2 regions of the Cytobacillus sp. FSL W7-1323 genome follow, and region 2 is predicted to be linked to the other one. Evidence: riboswitches for the same ligand, from Rfam matches in the RefSeq annotation. Region 2 holds a riboswitch; the other holds the start of a gene.
What was found. Region 2 has a riboswitch for S-adenosylmethionine ahead of MKX67_RS05440 (MetQ/NlpA family ABC transporter substrate-binding protein). Riboswitches for the same ligand answer to the same signal wherever they lie in the genome.
Positions count from the first base shown of each region.

Region 1: another riboswitch for S-adenosylmethionine. It lies ahead of MKX67_RS00700 (bifunctional homocysteine S-methyltransferase/methylenetetrahydrofolate reductase); the one in region 2 lies ahead of MKX67_RS05440 (MetQ/NlpA family ABC transporter substrate-binding protein).

Region 1 is NZ_CP151998.1:136,554-147,534, forward strand. It holds gene tuf (elongation factor Tu) at 1-653, shown strand, start outside; gene metH (methionine synthase) at 748-4,170, opposite strand; gene MKX67_RS00700 (bifunctional homocysteine S-methyltransferase/methylenetetrahydrofolate reductase) at 4,148-6,007, opposite strand; SAM riboswitch class I at 6,114-6,226, opposite strand; gene rpsJ (30S ribosomal protein S10) at 6,585-6,893, shown strand; gene rplC (50S ribosomal protein L3) at 6,930-7,559, shown strand; gene rplD (50S ribosomal protein L4) at 7,584-8,207, shown strand; gene rplW (50S ribosomal protein L23) at 8,207-8,491, shown strand; gene rplB (50S ribosomal protein L2) at 8,520-9,350, shown strand; gene rpsS (30S ribosomal protein S19) at 9,411-9,689, shown strand; gene rplV (50S ribosomal protein L22) at 9,708-10,049, shown strand; gene rpsC (30S ribosomal protein S3) at 10,053-10,709, shown strand; gene rplP (50S ribosomal protein L16) at 10,711-10,981, shown strand, end outside.
Region 2 is NZ_CP151998.1:1,035,999-1,045,877, reverse strand. It holds gene MKX67_RS05455 (MFS transporter) at 1-820, shown strand, start outside; gene MKX67_RS05450 (hypothetical protein) at 881-1,066, opposite strand; gene MKX67_RS05445 (aminoglycoside phosphotransferase family protein) at 1,155-2,018, shown strand; gene MKX67_RS05440 (MetQ/NlpA family ABC transporter substrate-binding protein) at 2,101-2,925, opposite strand; SAM riboswitch class I at 3,014-3,124, opposite strand; gene MKX67_RS05435 (pyridoxal phosphate-dependent aminotransferase) at 3,365-4,528, shown strand; gene MKX67_RS05430 (STAS domain-containing protein) at 4,822-5,595, opposite strand; gene MKX67_RS05425 (cobalamin-dependent protein) at 5,582-6,232, opposite strand; gene MKX67_RS05420 (hypothetical protein) at 6,229-6,600, opposite strand; gene MKX67_RS05415 (antibiotic biosynthesis monooxygenase) at 6,597-6,902, opposite strand; gene MKX67_RS05410 (GNAT family N-acetyltransferase) at 6,912-7,409, opposite strand; gene MKX67_RS05405 (TetR family transcriptional regulator) at 7,974-8,579, opposite strand; gene MKX67_RS05400 (DUF5392 family protein) at 8,607-9,041, opposite strand; partial or broken gene MKX67_RS05395 (MerR family DNA-binding transcriptional regulator) at 9,410-9,586, shown strand; gene MKX67_RS05390 (hypothetical protein) at 9,620-9,838, shown strand.

The DNA of each region.
Region 1 (10,981 bases), 900 kb from region 2:
TTGAAGGAGATGCTGCGTGGGAAGAAAAAATCATTGAATTAATGGCTGCAGTTGATGAGTATATCCCAACTCCAACTCGTGACACTGAAAAACCATTCATGATGCCAGTTGAGGATGTATTCTCAATCACTGGTCGTGGTACTGTTGCTACAGGTCGTGTTGAGCGTGGACAAGTTAAAGTCGGTGATACTATTGAAATCATCGGTCTTGCTGAAGAACCAAAATCAACTACTGTAACAGGTGTTGAAATGTTCCGTAAGCTTCTTGATTATGCTGAAGCAGGAGATAACATTGGTGCTCTTCTTCGTGGTGTTGCACGTGAAGATATCCAACGTGGTCAAGTATTAGCTAAACCAGCTTCAATTACTCCACACGTAAAATTCAAAGCTGAAGTTTACGTTTTATCTAAAGAAGAAGGTGGACGTCACACTCCATTCTTCACAAACTACCGTCCTCAGTTCTACTTCCGTACAACTGATGTAACTGGTATTTGTAACCTTCCTGAAGGTGTAGAAATGGTTATGCCTGGAGATAACATCGAAATGAACGTTGAACTTATCTCTCCAATCGCTATCGAAGAAGGTACTAAATTCTCTATCCGTGAGGGTGGACGTACTGTAGGCGCTGGCGTAGTTGCTACAATCGTTGAGTAATAAATTTTGATTATGATATTTGAAGGGGACGCCTTTCATAGAAAAAGCAGTCGGGACGCCGGCTGCTTTTTCTTTATGCTTTTTTTTACATCAATCATGAAGAGGAGTGTACATTAAAGTATCTTGCTTCGGGGTGTGAAAACACCATAGCTGTAACAGAGGCTTCAGGTTCCATCATATAACCTTCTGTTAATTCGATCTCAATATCTTCTGGTTGTATAAGACGGAATAACTTCGCTTGATCTTCTAAATTTGGACAGGCTGGATAACCGAATGAAAATCGTTGTCCTTGATATTTAGCCGCAAAACGCTCCTCCATCGTCATTGTTGGGTGATCTGGAAAACCCCATTTATCCCTAATCTGTCTGTGAATATACTCAGCCAGCCCTTCAGCTGTTTCTAACGCAATTGCTTGCAATGCGTGACTTTCTAGAAATCTGCCTTCCTCTTTTAATTGTGTAGCTGCTTGTCGTATTCCCTTTCCTGCTGTTACAGCAAAAAAACATACATAGTCTGTTTGCTTTTCTCTTAGATAATCAGCAAGACAAAGATTTTTTCCTTTTTCTTGTCTAGGGAATACAAACTTTTCAATAGGAAGATCGTCTTTATTCATTATAATGATATTATTTCCATTGGCATTTGCTTTAAAAAATTGGTAAGTAGCTTTTGGTTGTATCCAGTTATTTTTAATTATTTCATGGATCAGTGAGTCTAACAGGATATTCACCTTTTCTAGTTTTTCATTAGTGAGCTCCCTTTTTTGATTTTTAACCCCAAGATGATATAGCAGCATTTTACGGTTAATATATGGTTCTATATGGTGGAAAGAGATATTTGTAATTAAATGTCTCTTTAAGTCTTGCGGTTGAAAAATAGGAGCTTCTTGAACGGTTTTCACTCCAACGGCTGGTTCGGAATATTTTTTTATCAATTGGGCTTCTTCTTTGGTAGTTTGTGCTGTTCTCGAGATTTGTGCTTGAAATAATTCACTATAGCGACTTGGTTCTCGGATTTCATTTGCTAAACTCAGACCGGTCATTGCATCTTTTGCATATAAGACGAGTCCTTTGTAGTTAGGGGCGATTTTATTATTCGTAAATTTTCGAGATAAGGCAGCTCCCCCCACCATAATGGGGGTTTGTATATGGGCATCCTGTAAGTCCTTTGCTGTTAATGCCATTTGTTGTGCTGACTTTACGAGTAAGCCAGAAAGTCCAATGATGTCGGGTTTTTCCTCTCTAATGGCTGCGATAAGTTCAGCAGAAGAGACTTTAATTCCAAGATCAATGGTTTCAAATCCATTGTTAGAGAGAATAATATCGACAAGATTCTTACCGATATCATGGACATCACCTTTGACGGTTGCGAGTAAAACTTTCCCCTTACTTGTAGATGTTTGTTTATCATTCTCCATATAAGGTTCTAAAAACGCGACTGATGCTTTCATCACTTCTGCACTTTGTAAGACTTCTGCAACAATTAATTGATTATCATTAAATAATCTACCTACTTCTGCCATACCATTCATTAATGGTCCGTTGATAATATCTAATGGATTTGGGTATTTCGCTAATGCTCTTTCTAAATCTGGGAGAAGGCCTTCTTTTGTTCCTTCTATTATATAGCTTGATAAACGTTCTTCTAATGATAGTAAATGGGTTTCTATCCTTTTTTCCTTCTTCTTATCACGATAAAAGTCAGTAAAATCAGCTAAAATGCTATCGCTGGTTTGAAAAAGAAGCTTTTCTGCTAATTCTACTTCATTTTTAGGGATGCTTGGGAAACGCTCTAGCTTTTCTGTATTGACGATTGCATAGTCTAGCCCGGCTTTCGTGCAATGAAAGAGGAAGACGGAATTTAAAATTTCTCTCCCCACACTCGGAAGACCAAAGGACACATTACTAATGCCTAAAATCGTTTTCGCCTCCGGTAGAGCTTCTTTAATAAGTTTAATACCAAGTACAGTTTCTTTAGCAGAACCAATATATTGTTCATCTCCAGTGCCGACAGGAAATACGAGGGGGTCGAAGATAATATCCTCTGGAGGTACTTGATACTGCTCAACGAGGATATGATAGGCCCGTTTAGCTATGACTAGCTTGTTTTCAGCTGTGATGGCCATGCCTTCCTCATCAATGGTACCGACAACAATGGCTGCTCCGTACTGATGGATAAGCTTTGCAGCAAAGGTGAATCGGTCCTCACCATCTTCTAAGTTAATCGAATTGATTATAGCTTTACCTTGAGAGTAGGTAAGAGCTTTGGCGATTACTTCATCATCAGTTGAATCAATGACTAGGGGAACTTTGATTTTTTTCGTTACTTCAGCTAAAAAATGGTCCATATCTTCTATCTCATTACGATCAGGGTCAGCAAGGCATATATCAATGACGCTTGCTCCTTTTTTAACTTGGGCTCTAGCAATTTCCGATGCTTCCTCATACTTTCCTTCATTAATCAACCGTTTGAATTTTTTTGAGCCAATGACATTTGTCCGCTCACCAACCATAATCGGTCTAATAGATTCATCATAGGTAAGGGGTTCAATACCTGATAGTTTATGCTGTCTCTTTTTAGTAATGGGACGGGGTGGTACATGGGCTAATGCTTGACTGATTGCTGTGATGTGCGCTGGTGTGGTACCGCAACAACCACCAACGATATTCACCCAGCCCTGTGTGGCAAAATCCAAAAGCTTTGTAGATAGAGATTCTGCTGTTTCGTGATAACAACCGTCTTCATCTGGTAAGCCTGCATTAGGATAACAGCTAACCCCAGTTGAAGAGAGTTGTGCTAGAGAGCGAATATGCTCTTGCATAAATTCCGGTCCAGTTGCGCAGTTGAGTCCAACAGCTATTGGTTTCATGTGCTCTATTGAAATGTAAAACGCTTCGATGTTTTGCCCTGCCAAAGTGGTGCCCATCGGTTCTATTGTCCCTGATACCATTATAGGGAGTTCTTTCTTTGTGTGATGAAAGGCTTCTTTAATCCCTAGGAAAGCAGCTTTTACATTAAGGAGATCTTGGCTTGTTTCTATTAATAATAAATCTACACCACCGTCAATGAGTCCTATGGCTTGTGTACGATAATCCATGACTAATTGTTTAAAAGTTGTTCCACCGGTAACGCTTAATGTCTTAGTAGTTGGTCCCATAGATCCTGCTACATATCGCGGATGATTAGGCTTGTCGTATTTATGCGCTGCTTTTATAGCGATTTCAGCCGCTCTGCGGTTTAATAATTCACTTAAATGCCCAATATTATATTCTTCTAAAACGATACGCGTCGCTCCGAATGTATTTGTTTCAATTATATCTGCCCCTGCCGAAAGATAAGCTTCATGAATTGATTGAATCAATTCAGGTCGCGTAAGTGTGAGGTGTTCATTACAACCTTCTAAATCCTCACCACCAAAGTCATCTGCAGTTAGGTGGGCTTCTTGTAGCATGGTACCCATTGCTCCATCCATGATTAAAATCTTTTCCGTCATTTGTTTAGTGATGGCTACTTTTGACATAATGATGCTCCTTCATCTGTTGATCTTTTCTTCTAATATGATTGGTCAGCTCGGTTGTAAGTTGATATCTAAGGAAGGGGGTAACAAGGTAGATGCCTTGAAAGAGTTCTAAGGCTGCATCGATCAACTCTTTTGTAATTAATAAGCCTTCTTTCTCAGCTAGAACAGGGTTAACCGCTTTAGCCATTCTGTCGCGGGTCGTTTGAGTAATCTTGATACCAGGCACTTCGTTATGAAGATACTCTGCATTTTTGCTGCTAATCAGTGGCATCATTCCGATGAAAATAGGTGCGGACAGATGCTTTGTTGCCTCATGAATCTCTAATAGTTGTGTTACTGAAAACACTGGCTGTGACACGATATAATCAGCGCCTGCTTTTATCTTCCTTTCAAGTCGGGCAACAGCTTTGTCTAAGGATTTGACATGAGGATTAAATGCTGCCCCGACAGAAAAGACGGCATTTTCACCAAGTTCAGAACCTGAAGGGGAAATTCCTTCATTAAATTGTTTAATCATTTCTATTAATTCAAAGGAAGATAAATCAAACACAGATGAAGCGCCTGGGAAATTACCAACTCTTGCCGGATCCCCTGTAATGGCTAAAATATCATGCAACCCCAATGTATGAAGACCCATGAGATGTGATTGTAAGCCGATTAAGTTTCGATCTCTACAGGAGAGGTGGACAAGTGGTCGAACGTTTGTATCCTTTTGGATGATATGTGCTAGGGCTTCATTTGCGATTCGTGGTGTCGCAAGAGAGTTATCTGCGAGTGTGATTGCATCAACCCCAGCATCTTTTAAGGCTCTGGCACCTTCAAAAAATTTAGCAGTTGATAGCTTCTTAGGTGGGTCTAGTTCGACGATGATGGTGCGTTTTTCTTGTACAAGTGTCTCTAACGGGGTATTGGTGCGTTCGATTGTAATTCTCTCTATTTTAGGTTTCCTTTTATTTGTTACTTGTTTTTCAATAATCGGTACAGCATGCCTAACTTCGTCTGCAAATGCTTTAATATGGCCAGGTGTCGTTCCGCAGCAACCACCAAGCAGTCGAACACCTTGCTTAAGGAAGGACTTCGCTGATTTTCTAAAATAGTCTTCACTCTCCTTATATTGAATCGTACCATCGATATAGGCCGGTAGACTCGCGTTAGGATATGCAGAGAGAAACGCGTGCTGAGGTAATTCAACGGAGGAGAGTGTCTCTAACATATGATGTGGACCTAAACGGCAGTTTACCCCGACAACATCTGCCCCTTTAGCTTCTAACCTTTTTAAGGCGTCATTAATTAACGTCCCATTTTGTAATATAGCGATTTCTTGTAAAGACACTTGGGCAATTATAGGTATATCCGTTTCTTTCCGGGCAATAGAGAGAACCGTTTCTAATTCTTCTAAATCATAATATGTTTCAAGAAGGAGCCCATCTACGCCTTCTAACAATAAGCAGTATAGCTGTTCACGAAAGTTACGTTTAATTTCATCTAGAGGAATAGAGAGGGGGTTTAATCCTCGTACACCTCCAATTGTGCCAAGCACATATGCCTGGTGCTGTTGAATACTAGATCGTGCCAGTTTTACAGCCGCACTATTAATCTCTTTGACTGAATCCTCTAGGCCATACCGTTTCAATTTTAAATAATTCGCAGCGTAGGAATTTGTTTGAATTAAATCAGCACCTGCATGGAGATAGGCTTGATGAATGTGCTGAATTTGTTCCGGTGCTGAGAGGTTTAACTCTTCAAAACATGTATCCGTACCATAAGAATAAAGAAGTGTTCCTATCGCACCGTCAGCAATTAATACTTGGTTCTTTATTTTTTCAAGGAAGTTCAAAGGTCTCACTCCTTCAATTCATATTTTGTTGAATTCAATGGATGAGAAGCCAAAGAGAAAATAAAAAAGGCCCTCAAGAAGAAGGCCTATTATTATCATAGTCATCTTCTCATCTTTCAAGCGTATAGCTTGTAGGAATTAGCACCTTTTCAATAATGTTCACTATTGATGGTTGCTGAGGTGTCATCGGGCCTATCCCTCAACCTCTCATGATAAGAAATAAAAAATATTTTATTGACTAAAATTTACATGAATGAGTCTATGTTTGTCAAATAAAAATTTAGAAAATTTAAAAATAAGTAATTAAATAAGCGTTTTTTTAGAAAATGATGTAAAGAGGAAGATATACTTGAAAACACTATTAACAGCAGTTATAATGTTAAAAGTGTGCAGAACAGAGAGAAACGCAATCAATAGTTGCATTTGTTATGTCTTTTCTGTATAATAGACAATGTTGGTCTTTGACTGCGATGAAGTGAAAGGTTGCTGACACACCCGGCCGCTTTGCCATGGCGAGTGTGTGGGAAATTTTCACGGAGAATGTCTATATGAAAATAGGCGAAAAGGAGGGAAAATAATGGCAAAACAAAAAATTCGTATTCGTTTAAAAGCTTATGATCACAGAATTCTTGATCAATCTGCTGAAAAAATCGTTGAAACTGCAAAACGCTCTGGTGCGGCTGTATCTGGTCCGATCCCATTGCCAACTGAAAAGTCAGTTTACACAATTCTTCGTGCGGTGCATAAATATAAAGATTCTCGTGAGCAATTCGAAATGCGTACACACAAACGTTTAATCGACATCATTAATCCAACACCACAAACAGTCGATTCATTAATGCGTTTAGACTTACCATCTGGTGTTGATATCGAAATTAAACTTTAATTAATACATTAAAACAATCTAGGAGGTGTGACTGAAATGACCAAAGGAATCTTAGGAAGAAAGATTGGTATGACTCAAGTATTTGCTGAAAACGGTGATCTTATCCCGGTAACAGTGGTTGAAGCTACTCCAAACGTTGTTCTTCAAAAGAAATCAGTTGATACTGATGGATACGAAGCAATCCAAATCGGTTTTGAAGATAAACGTGAAAAGCTTTCAAACAAACCGGAAAAAGGACACGCTGCTAAAGCTGATACTACTCCTAAGCGCTTCGTTCGCGAATTACGCGGAGCTGACTTAGCTGAGTATGAAGTTGGTCAGGAAGTCAAAGTTGATATTTTCGCTGAAGGTGAAAAAATTGATGTAACAGGAATTTCAAAAGGTAAAGGTTTCCAAGGTGCAATTAAACGCCACGGACAATCTCGCGGACCAATGGCACACGGTTCACGTTACCACCGTCGCCCAGGTTCAATGGGTCCTGTTGCTCCAAACCGCGTATTTAAAGGTAAATTATTACCTGGTCGCATGGGCGGAGAACAAATCACAGTACAAAACCTTGAAATCGTAAAAGTAGATGCAGAACGCAATCTTCTATTAGTAAAAGGTAATGTACCTGGCTCTAAAAAAGCGCTTCTAAAACTAGTAAGTGCGGTTAAAGCAAAGTAATAACCCGGAAAGGAGGAAGTAAGAATGCCTAAAGTTGCATTATTAAACCAAAGTGGTTCACAAGTTGGCGATATTGAGCTGAACGACTCAATCTTTGGTATCGAGCCAAACAACCACGTGATGTTTGAAGCTGTTATTATGCAAAGAGCTTCTCTACGTCAAGGAACTCATAAAACTAAAATTCGTTCTGAAGTAGCTGGCGGAGGACGTAAACCATGGCGTCAAAAAGGCACAGGTCGTGCTCGTCAAGGTTCAATTCGTTCACCACAATGGCGCGGAGGCGGTACTGTATTTGGTCCTGTACCACGCAGCTATAGCTATAAATTACCTAAAAAAGTTCGTCGCTTAGCTATCAAATCAGCGTTATCTACTAAAGTTGCGGAAGAGAACATTCTAGTATTAGAAACACTATCTTTCGAAGCTCCAAAAACAAAAGACTTTAAAGGTCTACTTAAAGGTCTTTCTGTAGATTCTAAAGCATTAATCGTAACTGCAGACATCGATGAAAACGTAGCATTATCTGCTCGTAACATCCCTGGAGTAACAGTTGTTACTGCTAACGGAATCAGTGTATTAGACGTTTTAAATCATGATAAATTGATCATGACTAAGCAAGCGGTCGAAAAAGTAGAGGAGGTGCTTGCATAATGGATGCACGCGATATCATTAAGCGCCCCGTTATCACTGAACGTTCTACTGACATCATGGCTGACAAAAAATATACTTTTGAAGTTGATGTAAGAGCTAATAAAACTCAAGTTAAAGATGCTGTTCAAGAAATCTTTGATGTAAAAGTTGAAAAAGTGAACATCATGAACTACAAAGGTAAATTCAAGCGCATGGGTAAATTCGGTGGTTATACAAACAAACGCCGTAAAGCGATTGTTAAACTAACTGCTGACAGCAAAGAAATCGAAATCTTTGAAGCTTAATTTCTAACAAGAAGAGGAGGGAAATGAAATGGCGATTAAAAAATACAAACCTACCTCTAATGGTCGTCGCGGCATGACGGTATCTGATTTCGCAGAAATCACTACAGACAAACCAGAAAAATCTTTGCTTGCTCCAGTAAAGCGCAAAGGTGGCCGTAACAACCAAGGTAAGTTGACAGTTCGTCATCAAGGCGGCGGTCATAAACGTCAATATCGTATCATCGACTTTAAACGTGACAAAGATGGAATACCAGGTCGCGTTGCTACAGTCGAGTATGATCCAAACCGCTCAGCTAACATTGCACTAATTAATTATGTAGATGGAGAAAAGCGTTACATCCTAGCTCCTAAGACTCTTAAAGTAGGCGCAGAAGTAATGTCTGGTCCTGAAGCAGATATCAAAGTAGGTAATGCATTACCACTTACAAACATTCCTGTGGGTACTGTAATCCACAACATCGAACTTAAACCTGGTAAAGGTGGACAGTTGGTACGTTCTGCTGGAACAAGTGCACAAGTACTTGGTAAAGAAGGTAAATACGTATTAGTACGTTTAAACTCTGGTGAAGTTCGTATGATTCTTGCTACTTGCCGCGCTACTGTAGGTCAAGTTGGTAACGAACAACACGAATTGATTAACATCGGTAAAGCCGGTCGTTCTCGTTGGTTAGGTAAACGCCCAACTGTACGTGGATCTGTTATGAACCCTAACGATCACCCACACGGTGGTGGTGAAGGTAAAGCTCCTATCGGTCGTAAATCACCTATGTCTCCTTGGGGTAAACCAACTCTTGGATACAAAACACGTAAGAAAAACAATCAATCTGATAAATTTATCGTACGTCGTCGTAAAAAATAACGGGATTGAACTACGGTTCCAAAGACGGGCCGTAGAACAATCACGAAGGGAGGTTCAATCATGGGTCGCAGCTTAAAAAAAGGACCTTTTGTTGACGAACATTTAATGACAAAGATCGAAAAGTTAAATGAAACTGATGGCAAGCAAGTAGTGAAGACTTGGTCTCGCCGTTCTACGATCTTCCCACAATTCATCGGACACACTATCGCAGTGTATGATGGTCGCAAACATGTGCCTGTTTATGTTACTGAAGATATGGTAGGCCACAAGCTTGGAGAATTTGCTCCAACACGTGCATACAAAGGCCATGGTAATGATGATAAGAAAACAAGACGTTAATGAGAGGAGGGCATTATAATGCAAGCTAAAGCTGTTGCAAGAACAGTTCGTATTGCTCCTCGTAAAGCTCGTTTAGTCGTAGATTTAATTCGAGGTAAGCAAGTAGGTGAAGCGGTAGCGATTTTAAATTTAACTCCAAAAGCTGCTTCTCCAATCGTAGAAAAAGTATTAAAATCTGCACTAGCTAACGCAGAGCACAACTACGAAATGGATGTTAATAATTTAGTAGTTGAGCAAGCATTTGTTGACGAAGGACCAACTTTAAAACGTTTCCGTCCACGCGCACAAGGTCGTGCTAGCGCAATCAACAAACGCACAAGTCACATCACAATCGTTGTATCAGAAAAGAAGGAGGGATAATCTGTGGGTCAAAAAGTAAATCCAGTCGGTTTGCGTATCGGTGTCATCCGTGATTGGGAGTCAAAATGGTACGCAGGTAAAGACTACGCTGATCTTTTACACGAAGACCTGAAAGTTCGTGAGTACATCACAAAACGCTTAAGCGATGCATCTGTTTCTAAAGTAGAAATCGAACGTGCAGCTAATCGCTTAAATATCACAGTCCATACTGCAAAACCAGGAATGGTTATCGGTAAAGGTGGTACTGAGGTAGAGGCGTTGCGTAAAGCACTTAACGCACTTACTGGCAAACGTGTTCACATCAATATTCTTGAAATCAAAAAAGCTGACATCGACGCGAAATTAGTAGCGGAAAACATTGCTCGTCAATTGGAAAACCGTGTATCATTCCGTCGTGCTCAAAAACAAACTATTCAACGTGCTATGCGCGCAGGAGCTAAAGGTATCAAAACAATGGTATCTGGACGTCTTGGCGGTGCTGATATCGCTCGTTCTGAATCTTATAGCGAAGGAACTGTACCACTTCATACTCTTCGTGCTGACATTGATTATGCTACAGCAGAAGCAGATACGACTTACGGTAAGTTAGGCGTAAAAGTATGGATCTATCGTGGAGAGGTGCTTCCTACAAAGAAGAATAATGGGGAAGGAGGCAAATAATATGCTATTGCCAAAACGCGTAAAATATCGTCGTGTACACCGTGGAAAAATGCGCGGTCAAGCAAAAGGTGGTACTGAAGTAACATTCGGTGAATATGGTCTACAAGCTCAAGATGCTTCTTGGATCACTAACCGTCAAATCGAATCTGCCCGTATTGCAATGACTCGTTACATGAAACGTGGCGGTAAAGTTTGGATTAAAATATTCCCGCATAAGCCATACACTGCTAAGCCTCTTGAAGTCCGAATGGGTTCTGGTAAGGGTGCTCCTG
Region 2 (9,879 bases):
AACAAGGAAAGGTGAAGGAATCGGCTATTTTAGTATGAGTAATACTTTAGCGACGGCAATAGGACCTTTTATCGGTATGTTAATGAGTCAATACACAACTTTTCATACGATTTTCATTTTTTGTTTGATTCTTGGTATTATTGGCCTACTTATCGGGTTAACGGTGAATGTGAAAGAGTTAACTGAAGATCAGAAAGCTCAATTTCAATCATCTGGTTTTCAATTATCTAGCTTTATTGAACCAAAGGCACTTCCAATTGCACTCGTCACATTAACAGTCGCATTTTGTTATTCAAGCGTCTTGTCTTTTATTAACTTTTATGCAATTGAAAAGGACTTAGTAAGTGCTGCTAGCTTTTTCTTCTTTGTCTATGCCATTGCTGTCTTACTATCCCGCCCTTTCACTGGTAGGTTAATGGACAGCAAAGGGGCAAATTATGTGATGTATCCAGCGTTCATTTTATTTGGCGTAGGTCTATTCTTACTTAGTAATTCAGCAAATGGTGTTATGCTATTAGTGGCGGGGGCTTTGATTGGCTTAGGCTTTGGTAATATGCAGTCTTGTACACAAGCGATTGCGGTCAAATTAACGCCACCCCATCGCATGGGGCTAGCTACTTCTACCTTCTTTATCTTTCTCGATGGTGGTTTAGGTTTTGGACCCTATTTATTAGGTTTACTGATTCCTATTACAGGCTACAGTATGTTATACATTTACATGGGGATTGTGTCGATTGCTTCAATTATTCTTTACTTTTTAGTTTATGGACGAATCGAACACACTGGGAGTAAACAGACACATCAAACAGCATCAATGTAAAATTAAGGTATGCTATAATTAAAGAAGAGACTCCAAGTAATGGAAGTCTCTTCTTTCTAATTAAAATGGTTTATTCGGTTCATATGTCGGTTGTTGATTCTTCACTTCATATTCATAACTTTTCTCCATTGCTGCTTGTACTTCTTCTGACTGTTCTAATTCTGTATCCATTTGATTGTATTGTTGAGCTTCATTTTGAGCAGCAATAATTTTCTCATCCACTTGATTATCATACTTTTTTTCCATTGCATTCACTCCCCTTTTATAAGATGTCTCGCCTATTTTCCCCCTCAAAAAAACGATTTATACAAAATAATAAAAAGGAGACTGTTCCATGAAGGAATTAATTAAAAACCATCTCCCGCATCTTCAGGAAATACAGATTGAAAGCAATCATTCTGGTTGGGATCATCATATTTATATTGTCAATCAAACATATGTCATCCGAATACCAAAAACAAAACAAGTATTAGTGAAAATAAAAAAGGAAATAAAGCTACTTCACCAGCTCTCATATCTTTCTTCCATTATTGAAATACCAAATTATCTTCCATTTTATAATAAAGACGGACAAATGATTGGTGTTTTTTACCACTTCATTAAAGGACAAGCATTATCTCATTCATTGATTACTCCTCCTTTATATGAAGCCAAGCGGCTAGGAACATTTCTTACAGAATTACATCGTCTGGATATAGATGAAGCAAAGAAATGTAACATAGAAGAACTACATAGTGAAAATTATTGGGCGCAATTACATCAAGCCCTGATTAAAAAAATATTTCCGTTCTTAAAAGACGCAGAAAAAGAAGAAATTGATAAAATGTTTTTAGCGGTGTCAAAATTTAAAGAAGCAAAAGTGGTGATTCATGGTGATCTAACAAGTGCCAATATCCTTTATCATCCAAGCAAAAAGGAAATATCAGGAATTATAGACTTTACAGATACGCAAATAGGGGACCCGGCGTTTGACTTTGCAGGGCTATATTGGGATTTCGGAGATCAATTCACCAAAGAAGCTCTCGCATCTTATCAAACAAAATTCAATAAAGATGAAATGTATAGAAGAGTCACTTCCTTTTACGGCTTACAACCAATATTTCACAAATGGTTGAAAAACGTCAATGACCAGGATGAAAAAGTTGTTCGACAATCCATAAGTACAGGAATGACCAAAATACAAATTATGCACAGATAAGTTTAACAGTATTCTACAACTATTATTAGAAACCGGACAAATCCATATAATTTTGTCCGGTTTCTTGCTTATTATTACTTCGTTATTCCATCCACGCTGGCTTTCCAAATCCTTGAAACTCTTCGTCGATAATTTTTTCAAATTCTGCAGACTCAACCACTTCTTTTAAGTCTTTCGCATATTGTTTATCTTCAAAGTCTGCTTTAACTGCAACCACGTTGCGATAATCATCAAGCATATTTTCTAGTGCTAATGCACTTAATAAGTCCATATCGGCTGCCAACGCAAAGTTACCAGGAACTGCAGCAAGATCCACCCCCTCAAGAGATCTTGGTAATTGTCCTGCTTCAATCGGTTGAAAAACTAAATTCTTTTTATTCTCCTTCACATCTTTTTCAGATACTGTTAGTGGATCGGCGTTTTCATCAATCGTAATTAGACCTTCGTCATTTAACGTATTTAAAGCGCGTGCTGCATTCGTTGGGTCATTTGGAATAGCAATGGTTGCACCGTCTTTAATCTCATCAATTGAATTAAACACATTCGAGTAAATCCCCATTGGGGCTGTTGGTACAATAATTAATGGTGCTAAGTCCATGTTATTTTCTTTCTCGAAATTCTCCAAGTAAATTGTATGTTGGAAAAGGTTAGCTTGTATATCATCTTCATTTAAAGCTTTGTTAGGTTGGATATAATCGCTAAACTCTACGACAGTTACTTTATATCCTTTTTCCTCTAGACCAGGTACAATAGCTTTTTTCAACATATCACTATAAGGACCGGCAGTAGCACCAATTTTTAGTTCTTTCGTTTCATCCACCTTTTCTCCACTCGTGTCTGAACCTCCGCCACATGCTGTTAGTAAACAAACAGTTGCAATGAATAAAACAATTAGCCACTTTCTCATTATGTTTCCTCCCCATAGCTGTAACCAGAATTTTAACCAATAAAAAAAGCCACTATTCATCATCTGAAAGAGGCATTGGTTTTATTCCGCCTTATCTTTCAGAATGAATGGATATCATTCTGCAGGAATTGGCACCTTCCCAATATTGGGGGTTGCCGGACGTCATAGGGCCTAGTCCCTCAGTCTCTCTGGATAAGCTTTTCATTTAATTTTTATGATATGATATTACTACTCTCTTTTATTTTTGTCAATGTTCGAAATAATGCTACATCCAATCTCCCAAGAAAATGGGTTTAGTGATCCAACTACCTTTCCTTTATTCTTTTAAAACAAAAAAGGAAATCGAATATTTCCTTTTATATAAAATTAACTGGACAATTTGTCTTTTTGGTTATAAAATGCGTTCGTATATAGATTAAATGAATGAAGGTGGATTAAAATGGAATTATCGCATCGTTTGAAGCAATTACCTCAACAATTTTTTGCTTCCCTTGTTCAAAAAGTTGCTGCTGCAAAACTTGAAGGCAGAGATGTTATTAACCTAGGACAAGGCAATCCCGACCAGCCAACACCTGCACATATTGTACAATCACTTCAGCAAGCTGCAGAAGACCCAATGACACATAAATATTCTCCTTTTAGAGGAATTAATGAATTAAAGAAGGCCGCCGCTTCCTTTTATGCGCGTGAATATGGGGTAGAAATTGAGCCTGAAAAAGAAGTAGCTATCCTTTTTGGCGCAAAAGCAGGTTTAGTAGAAATTCCATTATGCCTACTCAATGAGGGAGATTTAATGCTCTTACCAGATCCAGGTTACCCTGATTATGAATCTGGTGCGGTTTTGGCAAATGTAAAATACGAAACCTTTCCTTTAAAAGAAGCAAATCAGTTTCTACCTGATTACTCGCAATTTACAGAAAAACAAAAAAAGGATGCCCGCCTACTATTTTTGAATTATCCTAATAATCCAACAGGCGCGACAGCTGATTCCACATTTTTTGAAGAAACTGTTGCTTTTGCTAAGGAAAACAACATTACCATCTTGCATGATTTTGCTTATGGTGCTATCGGCTTTGATGGAAAGAAACCTGAAAGTTTCTTAGCCACAGCCGGAGCGAAAGACGTTGGTATTGAAATGTATACATTATCAAAAACATATAATATGGCTGGGTGGAGAATTGGATTTGCAGTTGGAAATGAACAAATCATTGAAGCCATCAACCTTCTTCAAGACCATATGTATGTAAGCTTATTCCCTGCGATTCAAAAAGCTGCAGCCGATGCATTAAATGGGGATCAAACAAGTGTAGACGAACTTGTTGCTCGATATGAGAGACGTAGAAATGCATTCATGAACGCTTGTGAAAAGGTTGGCTGGCACGGCAAGTCTCCTTCAGGATCGTTTTTTGCTTGGATGCCAGTGCCTGAAGGATACAATAGTGAAGAATTTGCTGACTACTTACTGGAAAAAGCTGATGTAGCTGTTGCCGCAGGAAAAGGCTTTGGGACCTTTGGAGAAGGTTATGTTCGGGTGGGATTACTTGTCGATGAAGAACGATTAATTGAGGCAGTAGAAAGAATTGGCCAACTCAAATTATTTTAATATAAGAGGTATGGCAGCCACAAACCTAGCCCATAGAAACATGTATAACTTATGTTCCTATGGGCTAGGTTGTGTAACTTGGAGGCTTTTATGAACGAACTAAAGCTTCATATTCTCTTCCTTTTAAATTCGCATTCCCGTTACAAGGTATCATCTTCATTGTTACATATGTCTTTACTTAGTTTTTTCGGAACGTATCGTTATCCGACAATCTTTTCTTTTAACAAAGCCAACCTATAAACACATGTACAAACATATACATTATCCAAGTAGGCTCTCAGTTTAATAAATGTTCATATAGCATGATCATTTATCACTGATTGAAGAAAACTTTGTAACGATTGTTCCGTATGAACAACATTTCTTAATTGATAAGGCTGAAGTGCTTTTGCTAGACTCGGATTTATACCAATGAGTCTCACTTCTCCTCCTGTCATTAGAAGAATGCTCTTGATTAAAAGCTCTAAGCCGCTCGTTCCCTCTTTATATACTTTAGCAACCGCTGTTAAATCAATCAGTATCCACCTGTAATCATGATCTGACAGACGGGCAAGCGTTTGCTCCATAATCGTTGTAAATTTATCGCCCGTCATATCGCCAAACAAAGGAATATAACAGATCTCTTTTGTTAAAGAGATAAAAGGACCTGATAATTCATCCAACCTTTGCAATGTTTTTTCTAATGTTTCCTTCTGCTCATAAAGCTCAAAATCTGTCTTTGCTAATCTGTTTTGTAGGGCCTGTAATTTCTCCATTAATGGTTCATTATCATCATCTTTGAATAAAAATTGCATGGACGCATTACCTTGAAAATCCCAACTGATATGAATATCAAATAGTGCTATCGGTATACTTCTTGTTTTTAAATTAGCTTCAAATCTCATACTCTTTTCTGGTATGGCAGCTACCCTTTCAAACTTAGAGATACTCCCTTCATCAACTATACTTTTAATCATACCTTCTGATAAATCAAAGACTTCATCCGCTTTAGATGTATAGCTAATGATTTCACCATTCTTATTAGCTAGTATATACGGTATCGGCAAATGTAGATCAATTAATCGCATTTTTCCTCCCCTCCGTATTAAAAGCAGTGATCCATTTATCTACAGCATATAAGTTTGAAATAATTTCCGGCTTAATAGCGGTAAAAGAAGCTAAATCATATAAATTTGTCAATCTTCCACCTAATAAAATCCTAGGTTTCTTTGGTAAATAAGAAAAAGCTTCCATATATTCCGTAAGTGCCGGTAAATGGGTAGCAATCGAAACTGATAAGCCAATTACATCTGGTTTCCAATCCTTCGCAGCCTGCAATGCATATTGTACAGGTAAATTTGCTCCTAAAAACTTGGTTCTCCATCCATTCTCTGCAAATATACTGGCTACCATCTTTAATCCCAAATAATGCTGCTCTCCTGATAAACAAAGAAACATGGCGGTCGGTGCATCCTTAACAGGTTTAAACTTGTGCTTTGCAGCTAATCTTGAAAGAATGAAATCGCAAACTCCAGATGCCAAATGTTCATCTGCAACTGTTATCTCAAAATTTTCCCATTTAAGACCAATATTAACCATAGCTGGTGTAATAATATCTTGATAAATTTCTACATTAGTCAAATAATCGAATCGCTCAATATATTCCCAAGCATCAGCAACAGCTCCAGATAAAAGGATTTCTGCTAGATCTTCTCCTCTCGTCACTGTGCCTCGCCTCCTTGAACATCTCTTAAAATAGACACAGCCTCTCCTAACAAACCAATATATGCAGAACTAATTTCACTTTCTACCACCGTACATTTCTCTAATTCCTCTTCTAAAAAAAGAAAATTATCAATCAAGGTTTGCGTCGTCATACCATATTTAATTAAGATACCTCTTAACCAAAGGGCATAGTCAGTGAAAATCTTTGACGTATTTAATTCCATTGCCGTCTTTAAATAATCTAAGTGATGCATATTATCAATAAATGTTTGATTTCTCCCACGTTCACCATATCGTTCAATTAATGTAGGGTCTTCTCGAAATATCCTTTTTGTTACTTCTTCTGCGATTATTTCATATTTACTCACTTTACCACAACCTTATATTGCGACACTTTTGGAATGACTGCTGCTAATTCTTTATCTGGATACTTCTTTTCAAGATCATGAATTCGTTGAAAATCTTTACTTCTTACCCAGCGTAAATAATCTTCCTTTGTTTCAAAAATTAATTGTACTGTCAATTCTCCTTTACGTTTATCATTCTGAAGCAACATAAAGTCGACGAACCCATCTGCTTTATCGACTAAACGTGAACGATTCTTATATATTTCAATCACTTCATCTGCTTTACTTTCATTTACATCAAAAGTTGAGAATACGGTATACATAACTTCCCCCTACACATTTGGACTTGTGTTACTTCTCCATTCCATTACAATGGTTGGAATACTAAATCCGAAAATGGAATCATTCATTTTTCCTACTTGTTTAAATCCTTTTGAATGATAAAAATCCAAAGCAGAATCATTTCGCATCACAACAGAAACCGTAATTTTATTGACATCATAAAAATATTCAAACATCGCTTTTAGTAGGGCTGTACCAATACCTCGGCGGTGAAAACTCGGCAATATATATAAAGCACCTAATTCTATTTCTTTCTTAATATTTATTAATGAAAAATGAACGAAACCAATAACTTCTCCTTCTTCTTCAGCAACCAATAAAACCGAAGTAGATAAACTTCTCATTAAAGCGTCTTCAGTATATACAGATAATAAAAAATCAACCTGTGTTCGCTCGGGAATTAAACCTTCATATGCGTAACGCCAACTCTCCCTAGCAACAGATTGGATTTGTGTACTATCTTTTCTTGAGAATAATCTAATTTTCATGTTCAATACCCACTAAAAGGAAGGAAATTTCCTTAAACGTATTTTATCTATAATTGTAACAGGAAATGAGGTTAAGAAAAAGGCAAAGGCAAGAATGGTATTGTTCATAAAATAAACAAACGTAAGTTTTTACTCAAAGCTTGTTCCAAAAAATCATTCTATTGTATAATAGGACTAGATAAAGGCATATATTAGAAAAGATCGGTGGTGCGGCAACACCGTCCGATCTCGCAATAGCATTAGCCAATGAACAATTGACACCATCCACCTATACATGAGGTGGATTATTTTTTATCATCGTTTTTGAATTGTAGCACAGCCATTATTAAACTTGTAAATGTACAAGCAAACACCAATGCCTCAAAAACTGACAAAGCAACACCCCCCTTCTACGGGGAATAATGGCTAAATTGACTATTGCTATTCTTATTATAGCACCACTATGTATATTTTTGGAATTTTGTGAAAAAATCACATAGATGCGATCATTCAATAGCAATTCAGCAAAAAAAGAGTTGAAACGAAAGAATAAATTTTTCATTCCAACTACTTCTCATTTCATGATTATTTCTTAAGTCCCCGTTTTAAGAGAGTGATTTCTAACTTAAAATTTCTTAGTGCTTCTTCCTTTGATTGATCCTTAGAAAATGTTTCGATAATACTCCTTAGTAAAACAGATGTAAGTATTTTCATTAAATACTTAAACTCTTCCTGATTTGAGATATGCAATATTTCTTTATTTACCTTTGATTCGAATTGGATAAACTGCTGATTCGTTTCATATCCATTGAAACTTCGACCAAATTCATGTTCCACTTCATATGTCATATTTAAAAATAAATTTTTGAGAAAGTTCCGATTCTCATCTTGTTCAGTAATCACCTTTTCGAAAAAAGCAATCATCATTTCAAAAATATCCCCATTGTGCTTATTCAATAAAAAGTAAACTTCACTTTGATTCCTTTTTACTCTCTCTTCTAGCAAGTAAAAAAAAGCATCTTCCTTATCTTCAAAATATTGATAAAAACTCCCCCTTGGAATACGGGCAGATTTTACAATATTACTAATGGATGCTTGCGATAGTGGAACACGAGAAAACTCTTGCTTTACAGCATTGATAAGCTTTTCGCGTTTTTCAATTGATAAATTATAAAAAGTGATTTTTGGCATTATACTCCCCTCCCTAAAGGAATCAATCTAAAACGAGGAACGGCGCTGTTCTTCACGCAGAAATTCCATGAATTGTGCAAGCGCCATAACAGGCTTCTCATTAATTATTATGATATATCTTTTTTTCATTTGTTCAGTTGCTATTTTGCTGTCATTAATACGTTGGATCATATAATCAACGCTTGTTTTCTCAATTGCTTTTCTGCGGATTTTCGATTCCTTAGATAAAGCCATACCTACAGCACCTAAAATGGAGTAGATGAGCAAAGTAATCCAAGTGTTTTCATCCATGGGCATGGTGAAAAGAACAATGATGATATTCATGATTGAGAAAACAACAAGCGGAAATGAAAATAACGAAAATCGAGAAGCAACTCTCATCGCTGGCGCTAAACGTTCATTTAATAATTCAATTTCTTTCTTAACAAATACAGGCATATCAGTAAAAGGATTCATATTCATGTGAATGCCATCCTTTCTATTTTATTTAATCACAAATAGGGTTTTCCCCTATCTATAGTTTCCCCTCACCTAATGGGAATACTGCCGGTAAATACATGCCGATGTTACCAAAATCAGTTGTGCATATTCCTTAAACCTTGTGGCTTTTTACATATAGAAACCTTTATACCTTGCAAACGAAGTTTCTTAACGATTTGGTTTAATGGCGTATTCAATATTTCCCCTCCCGAAAATGACAGTGTGTCATAATTAATTTTAATTTTAAATGACAACGTGTCATCTGTCAATTGAAAAACGAGTGGATTTATTTTGTAAGTCGAAACTATTGTCAACTAAACTGGACAGGAGTATAATTTAACCATAACGTTATAGTTTGGAGGTATCATATTGGGAACGAGAAACTAAAAATCGGTGAATTAGCAGAAAGAGTAAATTTAACTAAAAGAACCATTGACCATTATACAAACCTTGGGTTACTTGAAGCAGAACGTTCTCCTTCAAATTATCGCTATTATGACGGATCAGCCATAGAAAGATTACATTTAATTGAAAAATGGAAATCAGAGGGTATGTCATTAGTGGATATTAAGAAAAAGTTGGATGAAAAAGATGTTCACGAAGCAGAAGAAATTGATGTACGTGAATTAAGAATTAAGATTAATGGGTTAAAGGATGATGTTTCAGAAGTGCTTGCCCATTTAAACAAGACTGATGTAACAAGTCAGGAGTATATTAAGAAAAATGTCTCTTCCGAAAGTATGTCCCTTATTCAAACATTGCTTTTACTCTTAAAATAAACAAATAAAAAGGCATTGCTTATAGGAAAGTTGGACAATGT